Linked DNA regions of Caldimonas brevitalea. The protein of the gene in region 2 interacts with the protein of the main gene of each other region in a pairwise test. Links are inferred from orthologs where the notes say so. Each region holds a gene or a part of one and is shown on either strand. Other genes may lie near its edges.

What was found.
Region 1: the proteins of acpP (region 2) and ybgC interact in binary tests that used the Escherichia coli proteins (3 or more experiments, as listed by UniProt). The link is inferred for Caldimonas brevitalea from one-to-one orthologs.

The regions. Positions count from the first base shown.
Region 1 is NZ_CP011371.1:1,641,615-1,648,250, forward strand. The notes cover bases 1,950-4,808. They hold ybgC (tol-pal system-associated acyl-CoA thioesterase), read right to left. Parts: upstream 3,660-4,808; coding sequence 3,240-3,659; downstream 1,950-3,239. Other genes in these bases: tolA (cell envelope integrity protein TolA), read right to left, coding at 1,950-2,086; AAW51_RS07150 (ExbD/TolR family protein), read right to left, coding at 2,104-2,529; tolQ (protein TolQ), read right to left, coding at 2,539-3,243; AAW51_RS07165 (TssQ family T6SS-associated lipoprotein), read right to left, coding at 3,755-4,216; AAW51_RS07170 (serine/threonine-protein kinase), read right to left, coding at 4,213-4,808. In the rest of the region: AAW51_RS27945 (GGDEF domain-containing protein), read left to right, coding at 1-497; AAW51_RS07140 (DinB family protein), read left to right, coding at 564-1,112; more of tolA, read right to left, coding at 1,157-1,949; more of AAW51_RS07170, read right to left, coding at 4,809-5,862; AAW51_RS07175 (pyridoxal phosphate-dependent aminotransferase), read right to left, coding at 5,975-6,636.
Region 2 is NZ_CP011371.1:5,288,624-5,295,184, forward strand. The notes cover bases 2,170-4,953. They hold acpP (acyl carrier protein), read right to left. Parts: upstream 3,790-4,953; coding sequence 3,550-3,789; downstream 2,170-3,549. Other genes in these bases: AAW51_RS22270 (hypothetical protein), read right to left, coding at 2,170-2,234; fabF (beta-ketoacyl-ACP synthase II), read right to left, coding at 2,265-3,509; fabG (3-oxoacyl-ACP reductase FabG), read right to left, coding at 3,926-4,675; fabD (ACP S-malonyltransferase), read right to left, coding at 4,672-4,953. Also shown: AAW51_RS22255 (MucB/RseB C-terminal domain-containing protein), read right to left, coding at 1-446; AAW51_RS22260 (sigma-E factor negative regulatory protein), read right to left, coding at 447-1,142; RNA polymerase sigma factor RpoE, read right to left, coding at 1,157-1,762; more of AAW51_RS22270, read right to left, coding at 1,752-2,169; more of fabD, read right to left, coding at 4,954-5,610; AAW51_RS22295 (beta-ketoacyl-ACP synthase III), read right to left, coding at 5,678-6,561. UniProt on the Escherichia coli protein: Carrier of the growing fatty acid chain in fatty acid biosynthesis.

The DNA.
Region 1 (6,636 bases), 3.6 Mb from region 2 along the record:
TGTCGGCGCAGCTGGGCCAGTCGGTCGCGGTGCTGATGCTCGACATCGACCATTTCAAACAGGTCAACGACACCCACGGGCACCATGTGGGTGACCTGGTGTTGAGGGCACTGGCCAACCTCGCGCAGCGTGCCAAGCGCGAAACCGACGTGTTCGCGCGCCTCGGCGGGGAAGAGTTCTGCCTGGTGTTGCCCGGCACCGACGTGCCGGGCGCCCGCGTGTTCGCGGACCGGTTGCGTCGCAGCTTCGAAACGCTCGAGATCGACACCGGTCGCAATTTCCTCAGCTGCACCGTGAGCATCGGCGTCGGCTATGCCTCCGCCTCGGCGTTGCAGCAGGGCCGAGCCGATCTGGTCGATCTGCTCAACCAGGCCGACGAGGCGCTGTATCAAGCCAAGCGGGCCGGGCGCAACCGGGTGCGGTTCTACGCGTCGGACGACGTGCTGTCGAGCCGTCTTGATTCGCGCTTGTTCGCCTCCTCGACCAGCGGGGGCTGAGGCGCCGCGAGCGGGCGGCCGGCCGCCCTACACTGCACGGACTCAATGCTGCCGATGGGAGCTTCGATGTCCGACTTGCCTGCCTCGCTGGTGGATCACTATGCCTGGATGGCGCGCTACAACGCCTGGTTCAACGAGCGCCTGTATGCCTCTGCCCTTGCACTGGACGATGCCGAGCGCAAGCGCGACCGGGGCGATTTTTTCGGCTCCATCCATGGCACGCTGAACCATCTGTTGCTCGGCGACAAGCTGTGGCTCGGCCGTTTCGCTGAGCTGCCGGTGCCCCTGCCCATGCTCGATGCCGAGGTGCTGGCCCTGCCGCCCTTCACCGGGCTGGGCATGCAGTTGTTCGAGGATTTCGAGACGCTGCGACTGCACCGGGCGCAGGTGGATCACGCGATCCAGGGTTTCGTCGCGCAGCTGACACCCGAGCTGGTCTCGGCGGACTTCAGCTACACCACGACGCGCGGCGCGACACGCACGCAGCCGTGCTGGCGGGCCCTCAGCCACTTCTTCAACCACCAGACCCACCACCGCGGGCAGGTCACGACGCTGCTGATGCAAGCGGGCATCGACCCGGGCGATACCGACCTGCTGTTGACGCCCGAGGCCTGAGGCCGCGGCCGAAAGCGCCCGGCGCGGCGGCGCCGGGGCGCGCGTCACAGGTCGCGCGGGCGGAAGGTCATCAGGATGGGCGAGGGCACGCGGCCGTTCTCGTCGCGTGGCAGGGTCTGCGTCTTGTCGATCGCACGCAGCACGGCCTGGTCCCATTCGGTGTTGCCGCTCGACTTCACCAAACGCGAGCCGAGGATGGTGCCGTCGGGCGCTGCGCGCACCTCGACCTCGGCCGCCGGGTTGCCGGACGCGTCGTCGGCGAACACGATGTTGGGCAGGATGCGCGCCTTCAGCTTGCCGGCATAGCCGGCCGAAGGGCCGCCGGCGGCCGCACCGCCGGTGGGTGCACCTTGCTCGGCGCTGCCGGTGCCGGCCTGGCTCATCAAGCGCTTCAAGCGGTCGTCGCGCTGCGCCTGCAAGCGCTTTTCCTGCTCTTCGCGGCGCTGCTGGGCTTCCTTGGCCTTCTTGTCGGCTTCGAGCTTCTTTTCCTTCTCGCGCTTCTCGGCCTCTTCACGCTTTTCGCGCTCGGCCTCCTGCTGGCGCTTCTTGTCGGCCTCTTCCTTCTTGCGCTCGGCTTCTTCCTGCTTCTTCTTGGTTTCGCGCTCGCGTTCTTCGGCCTCTTCGCGCTCACGCTCTTCCTTGCGTTTGCGCTCGCGCTCGCGTTCGAGCGCGATCTCGGCCTGCCGGTCGGGTTCGGGCTCAGGCTCCGCACGCGGCGGCGTGGGCTTCGGCGGTTCCGGCTTCACCTCGGGCGGCGGGGGCGGCGGCGGCAGCTCGGGGGCCGGCCCCGCGGCCTGCGGCACTGCCGCCCACAGCTCGGCCTCGACCCCCTCGGGCTCGCTCGAGCGCCAGTTCACGCCCAGCGCCAGGCCGCCGACCAGCAGCACGTGCATCAGCAGGGCCAGCAGCAGCCCACGTCCGCGCTTGTCGGGCGGGCGGGGCAGCAGGTCGTCGCGCTCGGTGCTGATGGTCATGGCAGGGTCGGGTGACATCAACCGGTGGTCTTGACCGACAGGCCGACACGCTGGACGCCGGCGCGCTGCAGCTTGTCCATGATCTTGACGACCGCTTCGTACTTGACCGACTTGTCCGCCGAGATCACCACGGGAGCGGTGTCGGCGCCTTCGAGCGCGCCCTTGACGTCGCTGGCCAGCCGATCGACCGTGGTGGCCCCGCTGTCCTTGCCGTTGATGCGCAGCTTGAGGCTCTCGTCGGCTTTCAGGACCACCTCGACCACCCGGTCCGGCTGGCGGGCCGCCTTGCCGACGGACGGCACGTCGATCACGCCGGTGGTCATCATCGGAGCGCTCACCATGAAGATGATCAACAGCACCAGCATCACGTCGATGAAGGGCACCATGTTGATCTCACTGACGGTGCGGCGGCGTGACCCGCCGCGGGGACTGACGGCTGGCATGGCCGCTCCTCAGTGGATGCCTTGCCCGGGGGCGCCCGGTGCATGGCCGATGTTGCGATGGAGGATGTTGGAAAACTCTTCGATGAAGGTTTCCAGCTTGATGGCGATGCGGTCGATGTCGCGCGCATAGCGGTTGTAGGCCACCACCGCGGGGATGGCGGCGAACAGGCCGATCGCGGTGGCCACCAGGGCCTCGGCGATGCCGGGCGCCACGGTGGCGAGCGTCACCTGCTGCAGATTGGCCAGGCCGGTGAACGCATGCATGATCCCCCAGACGGTGCCGAACAGGCCGATGTAGGGCGACACCGAGCCGACCGAGGCGAGAAAGGCGAGGTGCGACTCGACCGCGTCCATCTCGCGTTGGAAGCTGGCGCGCATCGCACGCCGGGCACCGTCGAGCAGGGCGCCCGCATCGTTGACACGACGCTCGCGCAGCTTCAAAAACTCGCGCATGCCGGATGCGAAGATGCGTTCCATCGGGCCGCCCTTGCGCGGGCTGTCGGAGGCCAGCGTGTAGAGGTCGTTGAGGTTGCGGCCCGACCAGAACTCGCGCTCGAACTCGTCGTTCAGGCCCCGCACGCGGCCCAGGCCGAAGAACTTGCCGAAGATGACGGTCCAGCTGGCGAGCGACATCAGCAGCAGCAAGGCCATCACGATCTGCACCACGAAGCTCGCGTGCAGCACCAATTGAATGATCGACAGGTCCTGATTCATGTTGTTTCCTGGAGGATGCCGGCCGGGATGCGGCGGGGCCGAAAGCCCGGCACGTCCACGCAGCCGATTTTGATATCGCCTTCGGCGAGCAAAGTTCCGTCGCGTGTCGCCTGTTGGACGAATTGCATCGACGCGGCGCCCGCCTGCCGCACCTCGACGCTGATCTCGAGCAGGTCGTCGAGGCGGGCCGGCAGCCGGTACCGGACGGCAGTGTGTACCACGACGAACATCAGGCCGGACTCCTGACGCAACCGTTCCTGGTCGTAGCCGCGCGCGCGCAGCCATTCGGTGCGGGCCCGTTCGAAAAACTTCAGGTAGTTGGCGTAGAACACCACGCCGCCGGCGTCGGTGTCTTCCCAGTACACCCGCACCGGGAATCGAAACGGCGCGGGCGCAGGGCTCAAGGCGTCAGGCATGCATCAAGGCTCGCCCGAGGCCGGTCACGTCATCGACGGCGGCTTGCGGACGTATTCACGATTGAAGACCGGCGATTATCGCTGCTGCGCCGGCCTCACCGTTGACTGCGCACGAACACCGGTCCCCACAGCGGATGGCCGGCTTCCGACTTGCTCAGCGTGAAGCCCGGGTCGGCCCGCCGCGCCGAGCGGAAGGCCGACTCGCACTGGGAGGTGCGCTGGCTGGTGCAGTAGATGAAGGCGAGGTATTTGTAGGCGATCGCGCGGTCGCGCGGCGACGCGAGGCCGGCTTGCAAGGCGCGGCCGAAGTGGCGTTCTGCTTCAGGGTACTGCGCGTCTTCGTAGGCTCGCATGCCGGACAGCAGGGCGCGTTCGGCCGGCCGCCCGGCGAGTTCGATGATGCTCGGGCTCACCGCCGGCGCGGGAGCGGGCGCGGGCCTGGCTTCCGGCTGGGGCGGGGACTGCGGCGGCGACTGCGGCCCGCTGGGCGGCGCGGTCAACTGGGCGCAGCCGGAGAGTGCGGCGGTGAGCGCGACGGTGCAGTACAGCAGTCTCATGATCCAAATCGATGTCGGATGGTCACCGGCTGCCCCGCGGTCACGTTGACAGTGACGCTGTGGGGCGGGAACTCCTGGTTGCGGATCGTGATCGTGTGGCGGCCGGCCGGGAGCGTCAAGCGGGTCAGTGGTGGCACCGTGCCGGCCGCGACGCCGTCGACTTCGACCTGGCCCCAGGGGCTGACCGCCAGGTTGACCTGGCCGTTGCCGCTCGCGGCCGCCACCGCGGCGGCGGTGCGGTCCTGCGCTTCGGGTGCAGGGGCCGCGCTGTCGGCCGCGGAGCCGGCGACGGCTGCGGATGCGACGGCCACCGTGCCGGCCACCAGCGTTTCGCTCGGGTCGAGCGTGATGGAAGCGGGCAGCTCCGCAGCGGCCGACGCCGCCGCCAGCACCGACGATGCAGCCTGCGCGGGCGCAACCGCCGGGACGCCTGCGGCCGCCTTGGCCTCGGGCAATGACCCGGCAGGGGCGTGAGGTGCAAGCAGGTCGCCGAGGCTGACACCGATCACGGCCACCACCAGACCGGCGGCCAAGCCGCCGAGCGCCCATTGTTTGCGGTGGTGGCGGCGGTCTGCCGCCTGCCGCTCGTCGTGCTGCGCGGCTTCGGCCTGTTCGTCGAGCCAGTGGCGCAACTCGCGCGACAGCAAGCGTGCCGAGCGGTAACGGTCTTCCGGCGCTTTTTCCATCGCGCGCGAGGCGATAGCGGACAGCGCCGGCGGCACCTGTCGGTTGACGGTTTCGGCCAGCGGTGGCGTGCGCGTCACGACGGCGGTGGCGATCTCGGTCAGTGTCGAGCCCTGGAAAGGTTTGACGCCGGTCAGCAATTCATAGAACACGACCCCGAGCGAGAACACGTCGCAGCGGCGGTCGACCGGCGCGTGGCGCACTTGCTCGGGCGCCATGTAGTAGGGTGAGCCGGCCACGTAGTCGTCGTCTCCGGAGCCATCCTGCGTGCTCGCCACGCGGGCGATGCCGAAGTCGAGCACCTTGGGCTGGGTGCGGCCGACCATGAAGATGTTGGCCGGCTTCACGTCGCGGTGCACCACACCGCGCGAGTGCGCATACGACAGGGCGTCGGCGACGCGACGGATGATCAGGGCGGCTTCCACCGGCGTCGGGCGCCAGCCTTCCTTCAGCAACTGCCGCAGGTCCTTGCCCTTGAGCAGCTCCATCGCGATGTAGGCGCCTTGGGGGCTGGTGCCCGCGTCGAACACCGTGACGATGTGGGGATGGTTGAGGCCGCCGGCCGCACGCGCCTCGTTCAGGAACATCGCATTGAACTGCTCGCGCGCTTCGGGCGAGAGTTCGAGGCTCAGCGTCTTGATGGCGACCAGGCGCGATAACAGCGGGTCGTGCGCCGCATAAACAGTGCCGAGGCCGCCTTCACCCAGGTGGTACTTGAGCGCGTAACGGCTGATGTGGCCGATGGTCGGCAGGTCGTCATAGGACGGACCGTGAGACAGGCTGCGTGCGCCCCCGAGACCCATCAAGGCGTCGGGGCCGAAGACCGAGACGTCGCTACCGTCGGGGTGCAAGGGCGTGGGGGCGGTCACGCTCACGTCGTCCTGCCGGGCCCGGAGGGCGGCACGTTCCGCCTCCAACGCCTGCTCGGGCGTGAGGGCAAAGACGGTCTTCTGAAATTCCACGTCGGCAGCTTAGACGAAGCAATAGGGCGGCTCAACAGTGAGAGTCGTGACAAATGTCCCTTGAACGGGGCGCGCAGTAACGCACCGTGACACTGTGCACAGGGCGCTAACGTCAGAGGGCGCTACGCAGCCGGGCCACCGCTTCTTCGAGCAGGGCCATCCGGCTCGCGTAGGAGAACCTGACATAGCGCTGTGTGTCGGCGTGACCGAAATCACGGCCGGGCGTGATCGCGAGCTGGGCGCGTTGCATCAGCTCGAACACGAAATCCCAGCTGCTGGCGTGATGGGCGGTGCAATCGGCCCAGGCGTAGAACGCGCCGTCGGGCAGCACCGGCACCCGCAGCCCCAACGTGTCGAGGGCCGGCACCAGAAAATCGCGACGGCGCCGGAATTCTTCGCGACGGCGCTCGTACTCGGCCAGGCTGTCGGCTTCGAAACAGGCGAGGGCGGCATGCTGCGCCACGCTGGACGGGCAGATGTAGAGGTTCTGCGCGAGTTTCTCGACCACCGGGACCATGACATCGGGCACCACCAGCCACCCCAGCCGCCATCCTGTCATGCTGAAGTATTTCGAGAAGCTGTTGATGGTGATGATGTCATCGCCCAGCGACAGCGCGGTGTGGCCGTAGGTGGCGTCGAAGCTGAGGCCCAGATAGATTTCGTCGACCAGCGTGACGCCTTGGCGGCGCCGCACGGCGTCGGCGATGCGCCGCATCTCGTCGGGATGGATGGACGTGCCGGTGGGGTTGGACGGCGACGCGAGCAACACACCGC
Region 2 (6,561 bases):
CGCTCGCTGCCTTGCCTGTGCACTTCATAGTGGTCGGACAGGCGATCGCCGTCGGTGTGCAGCAGCGCCGGGAAGGTGCTGAGCGTCTCGCGGTGCTCGACCACCGCGACGCGTGGCCCCGGCCAGAGTGTCGCGACGAGGTCGTTGTGCCGATACACACGACGCATCTGGCCATCGAGCGATTCGATGCGTTCGAACTGGTTGGCGCCGTCACAGAAATGCGCGATGCGCGAACTCGCAACCTGGCCGCCGGCGCTGACCACAAACGTGCCTTGGAAGTTGCGCCGCTGGGCTGCCTCGTGGATCCGCAACAACCAGTTGCGAACTTCGACCCGGTCGAGCGGTGCGTCGGTCGCGGCCTGGGCCAAGGCACCGAAGCTGATGAAAGCCATCATGCCCAGGCCCCACCAGGGGGCGAACCAGCGTCGCGCTTGCATGCCCATCATTCAGCGATTCTGGCCTTCGTAAGTCGCACTGCGCAGGAAGCCCGACGGCACGCCAAGCGCCGAACTGCCACCGAACTGCTTGTGGGCCGAGAGGTACTGATCGAGACGCGGGTCGCGCAACAGCCCGTGACCGACCGCAATTTCCGTCTCAGGTTGGGCCGGCGTCGAGGCCGCCACGGTCTGGAGCGGCGCGGCCACAACGCCCGGGGCGCCGGCCTGCACCATCTGGGGCGCACCGGTCAACGCACCACCCGGCGTCGAGACCCGGGTCACGACCAGCACACCGGCCACCGCCATCACACCGGCCGCGGCCGCCATCGGGGCCACCCAGGAGCGCCGACGGACCGCGATCGGCGCGCCATTCGCAACCTGCACCGTCGCATCAGGCGCGTCGACACGCGCCGTGGACGGTGCCGGCGCCATCACCACGGCTTCCTGGGCCAGGCGCTCGCGCAAGCGGGCCAGGAACTTGTCGTCCTCGCCGTGCCCGCAGAGGTCGTCGGAGCGCATGACGTCTCCGATCAAGTGATAAACGTGCCAGGTTTCACAGGTGCCGGCCCGCACCGCCGCATCTTCTCGCCAGCCGCTCAGCGTACTGTGCAGCTCTTCGGCGCCGGCCTCGCCGTCCGACAAGGCCGACAGGCGCTCGCGCGCTTCCGCGCTCAGGCCACTCACACGCATTCCATCCGTCAACATTTGTGCACTCCTACTCACCAACGCTTGCCGTCCGGCGTGTCCAGCAGGGGCCGCAGGCGTTCGGCAATCGCCTCGCGTGCCCGGAAAATACGTGAACGCACCGTCCCGATCGGGCAATTCATCACGTCGGCGATCTCGTCATAGCTCAAGCCTTCGATCTCGCGCAGCGTGATGGCCTGGCGTAAATCCTCGGACAGGGCCTCGATCGCGGCATTCACCGTGGCGGCGATCTCCTTGGAGGAAAGCACGGCCTCGGGCGTTTCACCATCGCTTAGTTCGTTCTCCACCCGGGAAGTTTCGTCGTCGTCGTCGACCGACGACAAGGCGCTCTCGGTGACCAGCGGGTCGCGCTTGAGTTCGACCAGGGCTTTCTTCGCGGTGTTGACCGCGATCCGGTACAGCCAGGTGTAGAAGGCGCTTTCGCCGCGGAACTGCGGCAGCGCCCGGTAGGCCCGGATGAAGGTTTCCTGCGCGATGTCCTGGATCAGGTCGGCATCCCGCACCATGCGGGCGATCAGCCGCTCGATCTTGCGCTGGTACTTGATCACCAGCAACTCGAAAGCCTTCTGGTCGCCGCGCTTGACGCGTTCTATCAAGAGGGCATCGGCGTCAGCGCTCATGCAGTGCGGGGTTCGTTGCGGCAGAAGAAGACGCCGCGGGAGTGGGCGAATATAACGCACAGCGCAGTGCGTGCCAGGACAACGGGAGGCCGCGCGCTTGCACCGGCAGGTAGAGCCGGCCGCGCCACCCCCCCTGCTCGGGACACAGCCGCAACCACAACCAGGGCCCCAGGTCGGCCAGCACCTCGACACGCCCGGCGTATTCGACCGATGCGGCGCGCCCCAGCAACTGCCAGCGCCACTGCTGGCCGTCCCACTGCAATCGGCAAGGCGGGCGGCGCCATTGCCGGGCGGCCAACACGAAGGTGAGCACCGAGACCAGCCCGAATGCGGCGCCGAGGACCGGCCGTTCGCGCAGGGCCGGCCACCAGCCGGCCAGGCTCGCGGCCGAAACCGCGAGCAGCACGGCGACCGCGGCTTGCCACTGTCCGTAGTGCCGGACTGTCACCTGCAAGGCTGGCGCCGTGGACATGCGGCGGCGGCAGCAGCGGGAAAGTAGGCGTCAGACCCGCTTGAACACGAGCGAGCCGTTGGTACCGCCGAAGCCGAAGTTGTTTTTCAGCGCGATGTCCATCTTCATTTCGCGCGCCGTGTTGGCACAGTAGTCCAGGTCGCACTCCGGATCCTGGTTGAAGATGTTGATGGTGGGCGGCGCAATCTGGTGGTGCAAGGCCAGCACGGTGAACGCCGACTCGATACCGCCGGCGCCGCCGAGCAAATGCCCGGTCATCGACTTGGTCGAGCTGATGACGAGCTTCTTGGCCTCGTCGCCGAACGCGAGCTTGATCGCATTGGTTTCGTTGGCGTCGCCAAGCGGCGTGGAGGTGCCGTGTGCGTTGAGGTATTGCACCTGGTCGGGGTTGATGCCGGCGTCGCGCAGCGCGTTCACCATCGAGCGGCGCGGCCCCTCGACATTGGGCGCCGTCATGTGGAAGGCGTCGCCGCTCATGCCGAAGCCGACCAGTTCGGCGTAAATCTTGGCACCCCGCTTCTTGGCATGCTCGTACTCTTCCAGCACCAGCACGCCGGCGCCCTCGCCGAGCACAAAGCCGTCGCGGTCCTTGTCCCAGGGACGGGACGCGGTTTTCGGATCGTCGTTGCGCGTGGACAGCGCGCGGGCGGCGGCAAAACCGCCGACGCCCAGCGGCGAGACGGTGGACTCTGCGCCGCCGGCGATCATCACGTCAGCGTCGCCGCGTTCGATCAGACGCCCGGCCGCACCAATGCTGTGCAGGCCGGTCGTGCACGCGGTGACGATCGACAGGTTGGGCCCCTGAAAGCCGTACTTGATCGACACATGCCCGGAGATCATGTTGATGATCGAGGCCGGCACGAAAAACGGCGAGATGCGCCGCGGGCCGCGCGCCGTCATCTCGGCATGGGTCTCCTCGATCATCGGCAGGCCGCCGATGCCGGAGCCGACCAGACAGCCGATGCGCTCGGCCAGTTCTGCGCTCAACGCGTCGCCGGTGGGAAGCCCGCTGTCTTGCACCGCCTGAATGGAAGCCGCCAATCCGTAGTGGATGAAGGTGTCCATGTGGCGGGCTTCCTTGCCCGGGATGTAGTCCTCGATGTTGAAGCCCTTGACTTCACCTGCGAAACGGCAGGCCAGGTTGCTGGCATCGAACTTGGTGATGTGGTCGATGCCGGGCTTGCCAGCGAGAAGATTGGACCAGGACTCGGCCACCGTGTTCCCCACGGGGGTCACGAGGCCCAGACCGGTCACGACGACACGGCGACGGCTCATGCGCGGAATACTCTGTTCAGTCGGGAACCCGGCAGGCCGATCAGGCCTTCTGGTGCTTCAGGGCGTAGTCGATGGCCAGTTGGACGGTGGTGATTTTTTCTGCCTCTTCGTCCGGAATCTCGATGCCGAATTCGTCTTCGAGTGCCATCACCAGTTCGACGGTGTCGAGGGAGTCAGCGCCGAGGTCGGCGACAAACGCCTTCTCGTTGGTGACCTCGCTTTCGGCCACGCCGAGTTGTTCGGCAATGATCTTTTTGACGCGTGCTTCGATATCGCTCATGACTCCTCCAGGAGGGTTTTCAAAAAACAGCCCGTGATTCTACGGCGAAGGGGGTGACAGCTTTTCGGTCCCCGCTTTGCCGCCGCTCCGGACGGGCTCCAGCCGGTGGGACGCCGCCGCATGCGGCGCCGCTCGCTCAGTTCATGTACATGCCGCCGTTCACGTGCAGCTCGGCCCCGGTGATATAGCCCGCCTGTGGCGATGCCAGGAAGGCGACCGCGTGGGCGATGTCCTCGGCGCGCCCCAGCCGGCCGAGCGGAATCTGGCTCATCAAGGCCTCGGTTTGCTGGTCGGACAGCGCCTTGGTCATGTCGGTTTCGATGAAACCTGGCGCAATGCAGTTCACGGTGATGCCACGGCTGCCCAGCTCACGCGCCAAGGCGCGCGTCATGCCCGCGACGCCGGCCTTCGCTGCAGCGTAATTGGCCTGCCCGGCATTGCCGCTCGCACCCACCACCGAGGTGATGTTCACGATGCGGCCATAACGTTGTTTCATCATCGGGCGGATCACTGCCCGGCTGAGCCGGAACACCGCCTTCAAATTGGTATCGAGCACCGCGTCCCAGTCTTCGTCCTTCATCCGCATCGACAACGTGTCGCGCGTGATGCCGGCGTTGTTGACCAGCACGTGCAGCCCGCCGAACTCTTTGATGATGCGCTCGACGGTGGTTTCGACGCCGGCAGCATCGTTGACGTTCAGGCACACGCCGCGGCAGCCTTCAAAGCCGCCCAGCGCTTCACTGATGGACGCGGCGCCGGCCTCGCTGGTCGCGGTGCCCACCACCTTCATGCCCTTGCCCGCGAGTTCGAGCGCGATCGCACGCCCGATGCCCCGGGTGGCGCCGGTGACCAGCGCAACCTGCGTTGCAGCTTGGATTTCGTTCATTGCAGCAGCCCCTTCACCTCGGCCAGCGACGCCGGATCGTAGATCGCGCCCGTGACCAGCTCGGCATCGATGCGCTTGACCATGCCCGACAGCACCTTCCCCGGGCCACATTCCACCACATGCGTGACGCCGCGGGCCTTGAGCGCCTGGATCGACTCGACCCAGCGCACCGGCCCGAACGCCTGGCGATAGAGCGCGTCGCGAATCGCGGCGGCCTCGGTCTCGACCTTCACGTCGACATTGTTCAGCACCTCGATACGGGCGGCGGCGAACGGCGTCGCGGACAGTTGGTCGCGCAGCCGCTCGGCGGCAGGCTTCATCAGGCTGGAATGGAACGGCGCCGACACCGGCAGGGCCAGCGCGCGCTTGGCGCCCTTGGCCTTCAACACGTCACACGCCAGCTCGACCGCGGCCTTGGTGCCGGCGATGACGGTCTGTTTCGGGTCGTTGAAGTTCACCGCTTCGACCGCTTCGCCGCTGCGCGCAGAGGCTTCGGCACAGCCTTCGCGCACCACTGCGGCGTCGAGCCCGAGGATCGCGGCCATGCCGCCGCTGCCCACCGGCACCGCCTCTTGCATCGCCTGGGCACGGAAGCGCACCAGCGGCAACGCGTCGGACAGGGTCAGCACACCGGCCGCGACCAGCGCGCTGTACTCGCCGAGCGAATGGCCGGCGACCACCGACGGCGTGCGCCCGGTCTCTGCCAACCAGGCGCGGTAGCAGGCCACGCCCGCGGTCAGCATCACCGGCTGGGTGTTGGTGGTCAGGTCGAGGGCTTCCTTCGGCCCTTGGGCGATCAAACGGCCGACGTCCTCGCCCAAGGCATCGGAGGCCTCTTGCAGGGTCTCGCGAACGGCGGCGTGGTCGCCCCAGACGTCGAGCATGCCGACGGATTGCGAGCCCTGGCCGGGAAACACGAAGGCGAACTGACTCATCTCGGTGCTAGCGTGTGTGTGGAGGAAACGCAGTGGCGTAGAACGGGCGGGTGCCGCCGTGGCGGACTCAGAGGTCGAGCAGCACCGCGCCCCAGGTGAAGCCACCGCCGACGCCCTCGAGCATCACGGTGTCTCCTGGACGAATGCGCCCGCCGCGCACTGCGTGGTCGAGCGCCAGCGGGATCGAAGCGGCGGACGTGTTGCCGTGCTCGTCGACGGTCACGACCAGCTTGTCCAGTGGCAGCTTCAGTTTCTTGGCCGTGCCCTGCATGATGCGGATGTTGGCCTGGTGCGGGATCAGCCAATCGATGTCGGCTTCGGTACGCCCCGCCTTCTCGAGCACCGAGCGGGCGACGCTTTCGAGCACGCCCACGGCCAGCTTGAACACCGCCTGGCCGTCCATCTTGAGCAGCGGATCGCCCAGCACCTGGCCACCGGCGACGGTGCCCGGCGTGCAAAGAATGCCGACATGGCGGCCGTCCGCATGCAGCTCGCTGGCCAACAGCCCCGGGCGGTCGCTGGCCTCGAGCACCACTGCGCCGGCGCCGTCGCCGAACAGCACGCAAGTGGTGCGGTCGTTGAAGTCGAGGATGCGCGAGAACACCTCGGCGCCGATCACCAGCGCCTTACGCGCGGCACCGGCCTTGATCATCGAGTCGGCCACCGTCAGGGCATAGACGAAGCCGGAGCACACCGCCTGCACATCGAAGGCCGCGCAGCCGTGCACGCCCAGCTTCTGCTGCACCAAGCAGGCGGTGGAGGGGAAGATCATGTCCGGTGTGGACGTGGCGACGATGATCAGATCGATCTGGTCTGCCGTCACCCCCGCCGCTTCCAGCGCGTGACGCGCCGCATGCGTGGCGAGATCGCTGGAGGCGACGTCCGGTGCCGCGAAGTGGCGGGCCCGGATGCCGGTGCGCTCCACGATCCACTGGTCGGAGGTTTCAATGC